4 regions of the Bradyrhizobium sp. LTSP857 genome follow, and region 3 is predicted to be linked to each of the others. Evidence: predicted binding sites of a transcription regulator. Region 3 holds the regulator's gene; each other region holds the start of a gene.
The links. The regulator PhoB, encoded in region 3, activates phosphate uptake and scavenging genes when phosphate is short. The targets are predictions, from matches to a motif close to TGTCATNNANCTGTCAT.
Positions count from the first base shown of each region.

Region 1 (3,333 bases), on a different contig from region 3:
TGGCGGCATCCTTGGTTGCGGCAACTGCATCGCGCTTCGGCTGCGCGGCGGCCTTGGCGGCGTCCAACTGAGTCGCCGCATCCGCGGCCTTGGTTGCGGCCTTCTGCTTCAGCTCGTCGGCCTTGGCTTTGGCCTGGTCGTTCTTGGCATTCGCAACCAGCTTGTCGGCATAGGCGTTCTCGGCGTCGGCGCGGGCCTTCTGCTGCTCGAGCTTGCGCAGCGACGCCGGGAGCGATTGCGCTTCTTTCGCCGCCGCGGCAGCAGCCTTCTTGGTTTCGTCGGCCGCCCTGGTGGCCTCCTCGGCCTCGGCTGCGAGTTTGCCGATACGGCCGGGAGCCGCAGCAATGGCCTCCTTATTCGGCACGAACAGCGAAGGATGCGAAAAGTCGACCGGAGCGGCGTCGTTCGGCGAGATGATCACCCGCATCCCGATATTGGTCTTCTCGAACAGCCCCTCGGCGAAGTTGAAGGGCATCCGCACGCAGCCGTGCGAGGCCGCGTAGCCGGGCAGCGGTCCGCCGTGCAGCGCGATGCCGTTCCAGGTGATGCGCTGCATGTTCGGCATCCAGGCATCGTCATACATGGTCGAGTGGTGGTCCTTGTCCTTCTCGACGACGGCGAAAACACCGGCCGGCGTCTCGCGCCCCGTGGTTCCGGTCGAAACCGGCGCACGCAGGATCCAGCCCTCGGCGTCATAGAAGGTGACCTGCTGGCTCTTGATCGACACGACCGCCATGATCGGCTCGCCGGCTTCGCGCGGCGCAACTGCCTCGGCGGTCTGGCGCGGCTGCTTCGCAGCCATCGCACCTGTGCTCAGCGCGGTCAGCGCAGCCACTGCCGCGAACATCACAATTCCGGGAGGCCCCCAACGCCGCATCGTTTCCTTGGATTGCGCCGTCGTCAGTCGGTCTTTCATGCCATACCCCGGTTGCCTGTCAGCACTTGCGTCGATCATCGGTCAGATTGCGATCTTTGGATTAAGAAATCGCAGCCACCATCCGTTCCGTATCCGGCGATTTTCGGTCCGTACCAGTGACAAATCTCTCATATACGACGGCTCGCGCGGGCGGAAGGGCGACCGGGGACTGAAGCTGGTGGCTGAGAGGCTGGCCAGGGGCTGGCGGACCTGCGCGGCAGAATGTCCGCCTTCGGAGGCGACGCGGACAGGATGTGACCGGAATCACAGAGAATTGCGTTAGACCGCGGCAACCTTGGCCCTAACCTCTGTGAGGCGGCCTATCGGAGGATGAGCAGGTGTCCTCAATTCTCTCGCAGATTGCTTCGGTCGTGGCTGGCCTCGCGCTGCTCACCACCGGCTTCATCGTCTTTCCCGAAAACTATAGAAGAAGTCTCGCGAAAGGCCTGGCCATCTCGATCTCGCTTGCCGTGCTCGCGGCTGTTCTGATCACGGTGGCACGCAACCTTGGTTCTTGAAGGGGGCAGGCGTTTTCAGTCACGGCGGGCTGACATCACGTTGCAGCCAAACCAGATGGTTCTGATATCCATTACATTTTTGTGACGTAGGCCACATAGGCCTCCGGCTCATGCTGCTAATTTCGCATGCATGATGAAACATCTCAGGCTACCGATCGTCCTCACCGCCCTGGTCGTCGCGACGCAAAGCTTCGCCGCCGAGACCACGGGTGCAGGCTCAACCTTCGTTTCGCCCGTGATGGCGAAATGGATCGACGCCTACAAGGCAAAGACCGGCAACACCGTCAGCTATCAGGCGGTGGGATCGAGCATCGGCGTCGGCTTGATCAAGAAGGCCACTGTCGATTTCGGCGCCACCGACATGCCGCTTGATCCTAAGGAGCTGGAGAAGCTCGGCATGATCCAGTTTCCGATCGTGATCGGTGGCGTCGTTCCGGTCGTCAACATCGACGGCGTCAAGCCGGGCCAGATTCACTTCACCGGCGAGGTGCTCGCGGGCATCTATCTCGGCAAGCTCAAATCCTGGAATGATCCGGCCATTCGCGCGATCAATCCCGACCTAAAGCTGCCGAATGCGCCGATCACCGTCGTTCATCGCATCGACGGCTCCGGCACGACGTTCAACTGGTCGAACTATCTCTCCAAGGTTAGCCCGCAATGGAAGACGAGTGTTGGCGAAGGCACGGCTGTCGAGTGGCCGGTCGGCGTGGGCGGAAGGGGCAATGACGGCGTCGCCTCGCTCGTCGGTCTCGTGCCCGGCTCGATCGGATACCTCGAATATGCCTATGCGCTGCAACGGCTCGACAAGATCTCGTTCGGCGTGGTGCAGAACAGCGCCGGCAATTTCGTCGTCCCCGACGCCGCATCGTTCCAGGCGGCTGCCTCGAGCGCGGACTGGAAAGCGGAAAAGGATTTCCACCTGGTTCTCACCAACGCGCCCGGCGAGGATGCCTACCCGATCACGGCGACGACCTTTGTGTTGATGCCGATCAAGCCGAAATCGCCGGAGAGATCGGCGGCAGCCATCGACTTCGTGCGCTGGTCGCTGGACAACGGAAAATCGCAGGCCGAAACGCTCAATTACGTTCCGTTGCCGGCCGCCCTGATCCAACAGGTCGAGCAGTACTGGCAGCAGAGCTTTGAGGCGACAACCGTAACGGCGTCGGCGATCGGCAAACGCTGACGCCAGAGCGGCGCGCCTTAGGGCGCGCCAACTGCCTTGTTCGCAACGAGCGTCTCGATTTCACCCTCGCTCAGGCCCGCTTCGCGCAGCACCTCGCGCGAATGCTCACCGAGGCGCGGCGGCATGCGATGGATGCCGGCGGGGCTTTCGGAAAATTTCGTTGCGGGGCGGGCCTGCCGGATGCGGCCTTCGGTCGGATGATCGATATCCGCAAACAACCCGACGGCGGCGAGATGCGGCTGCTCGCCAATCTCGGTGAGCCGGGCGAAGGCCGTGTGCGGCACGTCCAGCCGCAGCAGCAATTCCTCCCACTCGGCCGTGGTGCGGGTCGGTCCGATCTCGCTCATGCGATCGTAGATTTTGTCGATATTCTGGGAGCGCAGCACGGGATCGCGCACGCCGAGCTCGTCGCTTAGTTCAGGACGGCCAACGGCCTCGAAGAAGGCGCACCAATTGTCCCCGGAATAGGGCAGCATCGTCAGCCAGCCGTCCTTGGTCTTCACCGGACGCCGGTTCTTCATCCGCTTGTATCCGGTCGGGCCGATCGGAGGATCGAAGGCGTGCCCGCCCAGCATCTCGATGCTGTTGAAGCCCGCGATCGTCTCCAGCATCGGCACTTCGACCATCTGGCCCTGTCCGGTGCGCTCGCGCCGGAACAAGGCCGCGGACACCGCGCCGACCATGGCCATGGCGCAAATCTTGTCACCGATCAGGCT
Region 1 covers NZ_JYMS01000005.1:67,308-70,640, forward strand. Annotated here, with positions in the region: gene UP06_RS00680 (L,D-transpeptidase) at 1-916, opposite strand, end outside; gene UP06_RS00685 (hypothetical protein) at 1,255-1,434, shown strand; gene pstS (phosphate ABC transporter substrate-binding protein PstS) at 1,565-2,617, shown strand; gene UP06_RS00695 (CaiB/BaiF CoA transferase family protein) at 2,635-3,333, opposite strand, start outside.
Region 1: the regulator PhoB is predicted to act here: its motif matches at 1,505-1,521, upstream of pstS (phosphate ABC transporter substrate-binding protein PstS).

Region 2 (3,333 bases), on a different contig from region 3:
CGATCGCCCGATCGGTCTCGATCAATGCGTCCGTAAGCGGTTTTCCACCCTCGCGTGCGATCAGGATGCCGAAATCCTGTCGCTTCTCGGCAACCAGATCGGCAAGCTTGTTGAGAATGGCGATCCGCTGATGCGGCTTCAGCCAGGCCTTTCGGTCAGCGAGCAGCTTTCGTGCGGTCTCGAACTTCGCCTCCAGCGCGGCGGCGTCGTCACTGGCGAGTTCGGTGATCTCTTTTCGGTCGAAGGCCTGTACGACTTTGATCATCATTGTCTCCCGCGCATCGGCGAGTCAGAGGCGGCATGGAGCTGCAGGCCGAGGCGCGCTGCTCTCCGGCTGTCTGCACCGCGCGGATCAACTTGGCCTCCCAACGCCCTTACCGCGAAGTGTATGGCATCGGGCGCGAGCTGGCCACGTCGCGCGTCGGCGCGGAGCGGGTGCGGTCGTGCGATTTCGCAATGATGGCATTGTGCCGGTGTTTTGCCCGACGAGTCAAACCGACTTGCGGATGCGCTAAGTCATTGATCCGACAGCCGCCGGCTACTGTGCATGGGGTTGTTTTCGGCCTTTTTGTTGGGGAGGGCCCCTCACGCGCTCTCCGTCTCCCGATGCACGTCGTGCACCACGAGGCCCATGCCTTCCTCCGGCATCTTGATCCAGTCGCGCCGCTTCAGCGTGCGCTTGGTGTCCTCGTAGCCGCTGGTCCAGTGCTCGCGCATCGAGGTGCCCGAGAACTCGTGGTCCTTGGCGTCGCCCTCATAGGCCTTTTGCTGGTAGATCAGATGCAGGATCGCGATCTCCGGCATGCTGCGCAGGCTTGTCTTGAGGCTGCGATCCTCGTCGGACAATTGCTCGTCCGGAATCTTCGCCAGCGCCTTGTAGAGCTGGACCTTGAGATTGTGCGTCTTGCGATAGACATCGGTGTTGTGGCGCGTGCGCGAGGAATACATGATGTCCTTGTGGCGGGCCATCACGTCCTGGATCGAGCGCGGCAGCACGCCGCGGGCGCTGAACAGGTCGACCTGGAACACCAGCGAATTCAGTGCATCCTCCTGGTCGAGCAGGTGCTGGAGCGGGGTATTGGAGACGATGCCGCCGTCCCAGAAATGATCGGTGCCGATCCGCACCATCGGCAGCGCCGGCGGCAGCGCGCCGGAGGCCATGATGTGCTCCGGCTCGATCTCGTCATGGGCGTTGTCGAAATAGATGAAATTGCCGGACAGGATGTTCACCGCGCCGACCGCGAAGCGGACCTTCTTCTCGTTGATGAGGTCGAAGTCGACCAGCTCGAGCAGCGTCTCCTTCAGCGGAGCCGTGTCGTAATAGCTGGTCGCAGTTCGGGCCCCGACCGGGCTGAGCCACGGATTGACCTGGTGCGGCGTGAAGAAGCCGGGCTGGCCCATCGCCGAGGTCATGTAGGCGCTGACGAAGTTGCGCGCCTGGCGGAAGATGTCGCCGTCGGGCGTGTAGTGCCAGATCTTGCGGTTGGTGATGCGCTCCCAGAAGATTCGGAGCTGATCGAGCCGGTTCTCCGGCTTGTTGCCGGCGATGATGGCGGAGTTGATCGCGCCGATCGAGACGCCGCAGACCCAGTCAGGCTCGATGCCGGCCTCGTGCAGCGCCTGGTAGACGCCGGCCTGGTAGGCACCGAGCGCGCCGCCGCCTTGCAGCACCAGCGCGACGCGATCGCAGCGCTCGGGGCGCCAGCCCCGTGAGGGAGGCTGCTGTGTCTGATGTGTCGGTTGCGACGTGCGGGCGTCCATGGTGGTGCCTCCTGCTTTTCCAAACGATTGCGTCCGGCAATGACGGTGTGATGACAAAGCGGGCATCGATGCATCGTCGGCATGCAGATCAACCGCAACGGGAATGGCACGGGGTCGTGCGGTTGACGGAAATCCTTCACATCGCGGTCAATGACGGCGGCTAGCAATTTGGATAAAGTCGGTAGCCGCCGGGCAAAATCACAGACGTCACACAGGAGAGCAGCGATGCGCAGGGAAGATTTGCTGAGACTTCCATCCATGCCGGCGGCCGGGCCAAGCTATCCGGCCGGCCCTTATCGCTTCGTCAACCGCGAATTCCTCGTCATCACCTACGAGACCGACCCGGACCTGATCCGCGCCGGGCTACCTGAGCCGCTGGAGCCGATCGACCAGCCGATCGTGCATTACGAATGGATCAGGATGCCTGACTCCTCCGGCTTCGGCAGCTACACCGAGTCCGGCCTCGTCATCCCCGCGCGCCTGCATGGCGAGGAGGTCAATTTCGTCTCGCAGATGTATCTCGACGATGATCCGCCGATCGCGGCCGGCCGCGAGATTTGGGGCTTTCCCAAGAAATACGCCCATCCCAAGCTCGATATCGTCAAGGACACGCTGACGGGCACGCTGGAATATGCCGGCCAGCTCGTCGCCATGGGCACGATGGGCTACAAGCATGAGAGCATGGCCGGCAACGGCGATCTCACCCGCGCCACGCTGTCGAAGACGCAGATCAATCTGAAGATGATCCCGGGTGTCGACGGCCATCTCGAGGTCTGCCAGCTCGTCGCCATCAACCTCATCGACATCGTGCCGAAGGGCTCCTGGATCGGACCCGGTCGGCTGCATCTGGTGCCGCATGTGAATGCGCCGGTTGCCGATTTCCCGGTGCGCCGCTGCATCGGGGCGCATCACTACATCGCCGATTTGACGCTGCCGTTCGGCCGCGTCGTGCACGACTACATCAAGGAGGCCCAGGCGGGGGCCGCGACGGGGCTGGCCGCGGAGTAGGGCGGCACACCATCATCAAGCTGTAACATCGGCGTAATTGAGTACCCGCGAGAGATCCGGAGGAGGCCATTAACGGCCCCCCGGACATGGGCGCATATGTGGGGGTCAGCATGGCTGAGCCGGCAAAGCTTGTCAGCGCGATATCGGATGTTGCGCCGGCCATTCCAGGCCTCGTCTGGGCGTTCCGGCTGCACAGCGACGGCAGCGCCGAGGCGCTGCCGGTCGCCCAGCCGATCGAGTTCAGCCATGATGGCCGGCTCTGGCTGCATTTCAACCTCACCGATGCGCGCGCCCGGCCATGGATTGCCGATTCCAGCCTGCCGCCGCTCGCACGCGAGCTGCTGCTGTCGAACGACACGTTCCAGCAGCTTCACGTCATCGATCACTGCGTCTACGGCGTGTTTTCCGATCTCGTGCGCGACATCGACAGCGCGACGGAAGAGACCGCGTTCCTGCGCTTCGCCATGACCGAGCATCTGCTGGTGTCCGGCCGTCATCAGGCGCTGTGCTCGGCGGATGCGACCCGCCGCGTGCTCGAAGGCGGCTATCGCGTCGACAATGTCG
Region 2 covers NZ_JYMS01000007.1:449,489-452,821, reverse strand. Annotated here, with positions in the region: gene UP06_RS03710 (aldehyde dehydrogenase family protein) at 1-265, opposite strand, end outside; gene UP06_RS03705 (patatin-like phospholipase family protein) at 586-1,761, opposite strand; gene UP06_RS03700 (acetoacetate decarboxylase) at 1,987-2,769, shown strand; gene UP06_RS03695 (transporter) at 2,880-3,333, shown strand, end outside.
Region 2: the regulator PhoB is predicted to act here: its motif matches at 1,801-1,817, upstream of UP06_RS03700 (acetoacetate decarboxylase).

Region 3 (3,333 bases):
CTCGACCTCAATCTGCTCCGCGCCCGCGTCGGCATGGTGTTCCAGAAGCCGACGCCGTTCCCGATGACGATCTATGAGAATATCGCCTTCGGTATCCGTCTCTATGAAAAGATATCGAAGTCCGAGATGGACGGCCGCGTCGAGAAGGCGCTGCGTGGCGGCGCGCTGTGGAACGAAGTCAAGGACAAGCTCAACGCGTCCGGCCTGTCGCTCTCCGGCGGCCAGCAGCAGCGCCTCTGCATCGCCCGCACCGTCGCGGTGCGGCCCGAGGTGATCCTGTTCGACGAGCCCTGCTCGGCACTCGACCCGATCTCGACCGCCAAGGTCGAGGAGCTGATCCAGGAATTGTCCGAGAGCTACACGATTGCGATCGTCACCCACAACATGCAGCAGGCGGCCCGCGTCTCCGACAAGACCGCCTTCATGTATCTCGGCGAGCTGATCGAGTTCGACGACACCAGCAAGATCTTCACGTCGCCGACTGATCGGCGCACGCAGGATTACATCACCGGCCGGTTCGGCTGAGGAGACGGGACATGGGTTCTGAACATACCGCAAAGGCCTTCGACACCGACCTCCAGGAACTTACGCGCCTGGTTGCCGAGATGGGCGGGATTGCCGAGCGCATGATCGTCGATTCCGTCGACGCGCTGATCCGCCGCGACGTCGCGCTCGGCCAGCGCGTCGTCATCACCGACGTTGAGCTCGACGCGCTCCAGAAGCGCATCGAGGAGCGCGCGGTGCTCACCATCGCCCGCCGCCAGCCGATGGCGGTCGATCTGCGCGAGATCGTCGGCGCCATGCGCGTTGCGACCGATCTCGAGCGCATCGGCGACCTCGCCAAGAACATGGGCAAGCGCGTCGCGGCGCTGGAGACGGATTTTCATCCGCTCAAGCTGTTCCGCGGCCTCGAGCACATGACCGATCTGGTGCAGCAGCAGGTCAAGTCGGTGCTGGACGCCTATGCCGCGCATGATTTGCCGGCGGCGATGGCGGTGTGGAAGGGCGACGAGGAAGTCGACGCCATCTGCACCTCGCTGTTCCGCGAGCTCCTCACCTACATGATGGAAGATCCGCGCAACATTTCGTTCTGCATCCATTTGATGTTCTGCGCCAAGAACATCGAGCGGATCGGCGATCACGCCACCAACATCGCCGAGACCGTGTTCTACATGATCGAAGGTCAGGCGATGACCGACAAGCGCCCGAAGGGCGACATGACGACCTTCGCCACGACGGTCCCGAACACCTGAAGACTTAAGGAGCGACGACCCCATGGGCGCACGCATTATGGTTGTTGAAGACGAGGAAGCTCTCACCGAGCTCCTGCGCTACAACCTCGAAGGCGACGGCTATGACGTCGAGACGGTGATGCGCGGCGACGACGCCGACACCCGTCTCAAGGAGCACATCCCCGATCTGATCGTGCTCGACTGGATGCTGCCGGGCCTCTCCGGCATCGAGCTGTGCCGGCGGCTTCGTGCGCGGTCCGACACCAAGCAACTCCCGATCATCATGCTCACCGCGCGCGGCGAGGAGAGCGAGCGGGTGCGGGGACTGGCGACCGGCGCCGACGATTACATCGTCAAGCCGTTCTCGGTGCCCGAGCTGTTGGCGCGCGTGAAGGGTCTGCTGCGGCGCGCAAGCCCCGAGCGGCTCGCCACGGTGCTCGCTTTTGGCGACATCGAGCTCGACCGTGAAAAACGCCGCGTGGCGCGTTCGGGCCGTCCGATCGATCTCGGTCCGACCGAATATCGCCTGCTGGAGTTCTTCCTGGAGCATCCGGGCCGGGTGTTTTCGCGCGAGCAGCTGCTCGACAGCGTCTGGGGCCGCGACATCTATATCGACGAACGCACCGTCGACGTGCATATCGGCCGCCTGCGCAAGCTGCTCAATCTCGGCCGCGAGCAGGACCCGATCCGCACCGTGCGCGGTGCCGGTTATGCGCTGGACGATCGTTTTGCGAAGGCGGAGCAGGCGTAGGTTTCTGCGGTTAGTTTGTTAACCGCCGCGACCATCTCCGATGTCGTCCCGGCGAAGGCCGGGACCCATAACCACAGGGTGTGGTTTGGCGAAGACTCGGAGTCGCCCTCTCGCGCAATAACTGCGTTCTCGGAGTATGGGTCCCGGCCTTCGCCGGGACGACACTGAATTTGTTGCGCCGTCATCATGTGACGGCAGCCGTTAGCAACCAGCTAAATCGACTAACTCAGCGCGGACCCGGCTTCACCGGCGCACGGCGGCGATCCGACGCCGGCTGGTAGGCGACCCGCGAGTGCTGGGCGCAATAGGGCAGGCCGGAAAGCGCCTTGCCGCCGCAGAAGAAGAAATCCGGGCTCGAGGGATCTCCGACCGGCCAGTGGCAGGTTGCCTCGTTCAATTCAAGCAGCGACAGCCGCTGGCTCATCGGCACCACGTTGTCGTAGGTGACCGGTTCAGCCTCGACCTCGACCTCGAAGGCCTGCGCCAGCGCGGTGTTGCCGCGCGCAATCGGCCGGCTCACCCGCATCATGTGCTGCGCGGGACGCGCCTTGCGCGGCCGCGGAGCAGCCGACGACGGGCTCTTGGCGCGGCCCGACAGGCCAAGCCTGTGCACCTTGCCGATCACGGCGTTGCGGGTCACGTTGCCGAGCTCGGCCGCGATCTGGCTGGCCGACAATCCGGCCTCCCAGAGCTTTTTCAACTGCTCGACGCGATCGTCCGACCAAGTCAAAACCGTCATTGCACCCTTTCCTTCGCCGCGCGCCAGCCATCCTGGGGCGCACAACGAATGCTAAGTCTCGAAAAACCCGTGCCGTCAGAATCCCTTAAGGCTCGCCGGGCACGAAGACGCGCCCGAACGTTTACGCCGGTACAAGAGGACTTAGAGATCAGAACCGCTGCACGAGATGTCGTATCTGACAAACCAAACGCTACAATATGGCGTGACTCACGCGCAAGAGTCCGCCGACTCGCTTCCACATGTTCCGTGGCCAAAATCCGCAAATTCGGCACCGCAAGACTACGGATTCAGCGTTTCGCGAGGCTTTCCCGGCGGCATTGACACCCGTGGTGCCAAGCATAAGATAGTGACGCGTGCCGCCCTTAAAAGGCGGCACGTTTCGTTTTCCGGACCAAATGACGCGCTGCGCAACGCGCGTTCAGGCCGTCTGAAACATCCAAGAGAGCGTCATGACCAACAGCGCCGCGCCGCATTTGCTCCCCGTTTTCGCCAGGGCCGACATCGGTTTTGAGCGTGGCGAGGGCTCTTGGCTGATCGCGACCAATGGCGATCGCTATCTCGATTTCACCTCGGGCGTGGCGGTGAATGCGCTCGGCCATGCCCATCCCGCG
Region 3 covers NZ_JYMS01000037.1:40,454-43,786, forward strand. Annotated here, with positions in the region: gene pstB (phosphate ABC transporter ATP-binding protein PstB) at 1-525, shown strand, start outside; gene phoU (phosphate signaling complex protein PhoU) at 537-1,253, shown strand; gene phoB (phosphate regulon transcriptional regulator PhoB) at 1,276-1,983, shown strand; gene UP06_RS23690 (GcrA family cell cycle regulator) at 2,210-2,722, opposite strand; gene UP06_RS23695 (aspartate aminotransferase family protein) at 3,172-3,333, shown strand, end outside.

Region 4 (3,333 bases), on a different contig from region 3:
AGGAGCAAGTGCCGCTGGTCGTGTTCGCCGGCGCTGAATACGGCAACGGCTCCTCGCGCGACTGGGCTGCCAAGGGCACGCGTCTGCTCGGCGTGCGCGCCGTGATCTGCCAGAGCTTCGAGCGCATCCATCGCTCCAACCTGGTCGGCATGGGTGTGCTGCCGCTGACCTTCGAGGATGGCACCTCGTGGTCGTCGCTCGGCCTGAAGGGCGACGAGAAGGTCACGCTGCGCGGCCTGGTCGGCGATCTGAAGCCGCGTCAGAAGCTGACCGCGGAGATCGTGTCCGGCGACGGTTCGTTGCAGCGCGTTTCGCTGCTTTGCCGCATCGATACGCTGGATGAGCTCGATTACTACCGCAACGGCGGCATCCTGCACTATGTGCTGCGCAAGCTCGCGGCGTAAGCGCGGATTTGTGAACGGTGGCTCACTGGTAAGTGAGTAGAAGGTTAGTCGAAGGCGGCCTATCACAAGGCCGCCTTCGTGCGTTACGGCATGCTTCGGATGGGCCCGCCCGGCGGAAAAGTCCGCTTTGGACGGTTGAATGTGCCGTGCCCGTAAGACTACGGTGACCATCAGGCGATAGGATCTTCCCCCAACGAGTTACGGTATGTGACGTTCGATATGACTGGAATGATGGCTTCTCATTTGGTTTCGCGGTGGTCCGGGGCACTCTGGTCGGGAGCACTTGGTATCTGTGCGATCGTCGCCGTCATCCGTCCCGCCGAGGCCGATCCCCGCGCCGTGGTCGAGCTCTTCACCTCGCAGGGCTGCTCGTCCTGCCCGCCCGCTGACAAGGTCATCGGCGATCTCGCCAACGATCCCTCGGTCATCGCGCTGAGCATGCCGATCGACTATTGGGACTATCTCGGCTGGAAGGACACGCTGGCGGATTCGCGCTTCTCGGCGCGGCAGCGTGCCTATTCACGGATGCGCGGTGACCGCGAGGTCTATACGCCGCAGGTCGTCGTCAACGGCTCCGCACATGTCATCGGCAGCGACCGCGCCGGCATCGAAAGTGCAATCGGCAAGACCGACAAGGGCACAGGTGTAATGAGCGTGCCGGTGACGATGTCGCTCTCGGGCAAGCAGATCAACGTGTCGGTGGCCGCGAGCAAGGAGCCGGCGATCTCGCATGGCGAGGTCTGGATCTGCTCGATCACGAAATCGGTGCCGATCGAGATCAGCCGCGGCGAGAATCGCGGACAGCAACTCACCTATCACAACGTCGTGCGCAATTTGCTCAAGGTCGGCGACTGGAACGGACATTCGGAAAGCTGGACGGTGCCGATCGAGAACCTCACGTCGCGCGACGGCGTCGACGGCGCGGTGGTCTATGTCCAGGACGGCAGCCGCGAGAAGCCCGGCCCGATGCTCGGTGCCGCGTACACGTCGCTGCACTGAAGCGTAGGCTTCACACTTCTTCCCTGACTCGCAAAACACTATCCCCTCGTGGTGAGGAGGCGCGTTAGCGTCTCGAACCACGCAGGCGCGCGCTGCTGCAGCTCGGCCTCATCCTTCGAGACGCCGCTTCGCGGCTCCTCAGGATGAGGGAGAGAGTTTTCGCGCGGATGTTCGGAGAGCACGCGACGGCAGCTATATCCCGCCACAAACAAAAAAGGACCAACTTGCGTTGGCCCTCTTTTTCGTGCGTACAGACCCGATCCCAACGACCCCGGGGGGCTGGGGGCTGAGGAATCCGGAACCGAAAGGACCGGGTCAACGCACACAAGTCTTTTCGCAATGCAGGGCGGCAGTCGCTAGGCAGAAAAGAGGCGATACTATGATTCCTGCTAACGATCCCGTGACGGTTTGCCGCTGAGAAGTTCCACCGTTGCGTGTGTCATGATTCGCAACCTATTTGGCGGGTTGAGCCGGAGCCCGTTCGCAGCCTTTGCAACAGCCTCTTGCGGTGGCGAACGGTTGGAGCAATCATGCAATTGTCATGATCCGCGGTCCGGGGACGGTCTTCGCGGACGCGATCATGCTGGTGTGACAGGAGGCGTTCCATGAGTCTGACGTCGGAGGATGCCGATCCGAGCGAGCAGCGCGCAGTGGCGCGTCCCGCCGCTGCGAATGCCCACCCGAACCGGGTGACGTTCAACCGGCTCGAACTGAACCGTATCCTCAATCTCTATGGCCGCATGGTCGCCGACGGCGAGTGGCGCGACTATGCCATCGACTTCCTGAAGGACCGTGCGGTGTTCTCGGTGTTTCGCCGCGCGTCCGAAGTGCCGATCTATCGCATCGAGAAAGACCCGCGGCTCGCGCGCAAGCAGGGTATGTACAGCGTGATCTCGGCGACCGGTTTGATCCTGCGCCGCGGCCAGGAGCTCGAGCGCGTGCTGCTGGTGATCGACCGCAAGCTGGCAGTGGTGTAGCGGCCGTTGTCGTAGCCGACGTAGGGTGGGCAAAGGCGCAACGCGCCGTGCCCACCATCTCTCCTCAATGGCCGATCATGGTGGGCACGCTTCCGCCTTCGCTCTTCGAGCTATGGCGGACAAGTCGCTTTGCCCACCCTACGAAACTATCTCGTGGGCACCGTGCTCGCACCCTCGCCGAGATCCCGCTGCATCATCACCGTGTCGAGCCAGCGGCCGAATTTCAGGCCGACATTGGGATGGGTGCCGATCATCTTGAAGCCGCCCTTGGTGTGCACGCCGATCGAGCCGGCATTGGCGGAATCGCCGATCACGGCGATCATCTGGCGGAAGCCGCGCGCCTCGCATTCGGTGATCAGTTGCTCCAACAGCAACATGCCGATGCCGCGGCGATGGAAGGACGGATCGAGATAGATCGAGTTCTCGACCGTGAAGCGATAGGCCGGCCGCGGCCGGTAGGCGCCGGCATAAGCGTACCCTGCGACGCGGCCGTCGAGCTTGGCGATGAAATAGGGATAGCCGCCGTCAACCAGCGCGCGATAGCGCCGCATCATCTCGGCGAGGTCGGGCGGTGCCAGCTCGAACGTCGCGGTGCCCTCGCGGACGGCCTGCTGGTAGATGGCGGTAATGGCGGGAACGTCGGCCTCGGTGGCGGGCCTGATTTCGGGTGCTGACATGGGGAGAAGATTAGAGCCTTCCGGCGGCCGCTGGAAGGGGCAGCGTCGTTGCCACACCCGTCATTGCGACCGCAGCGAAGCAATCCAGAAATGCATCCGCGGAGGGACTCTGGATTGCTTCGTCGCAAGGGCTCCTCGCAATGACGGAGCGCGAGGAAACACCAGGCTCAAACAAAAACCCCGGCCTCACGGCCGGGGTTCGTATCCGTTCTCTCAGTCTCTCGCTTAGTCGCGCTGGCCGAGGAGCTGCAACAGCAGCGTGAACAGGTTGATGAA
Region 4 covers NZ_JYMS01000027.1:79,015-82,347, reverse strand. Annotated here, with positions in the region: gene acnA (aconitate hydratase AcnA) at 1-404, shown strand, start outside; gene UP06_RS17775 (DUF1223 domain-containing protein) at 624-1,403, shown strand; gene UP06_RS17770 (DUF2794 domain-containing protein) at 2,009-2,380, shown strand; gene UP06_RS17765 (GNAT family N-acetyltransferase) at 2,527-3,057, opposite strand; gene UP06_RS17760 (Bax inhibitor-1/YccA family protein) at 3,283-3,333, opposite strand, start outside.
Region 4: the regulator PhoB is predicted to act here: its motif matches at 1,930-1,946, upstream of UP06_RS17770 (DUF2794 domain-containing protein).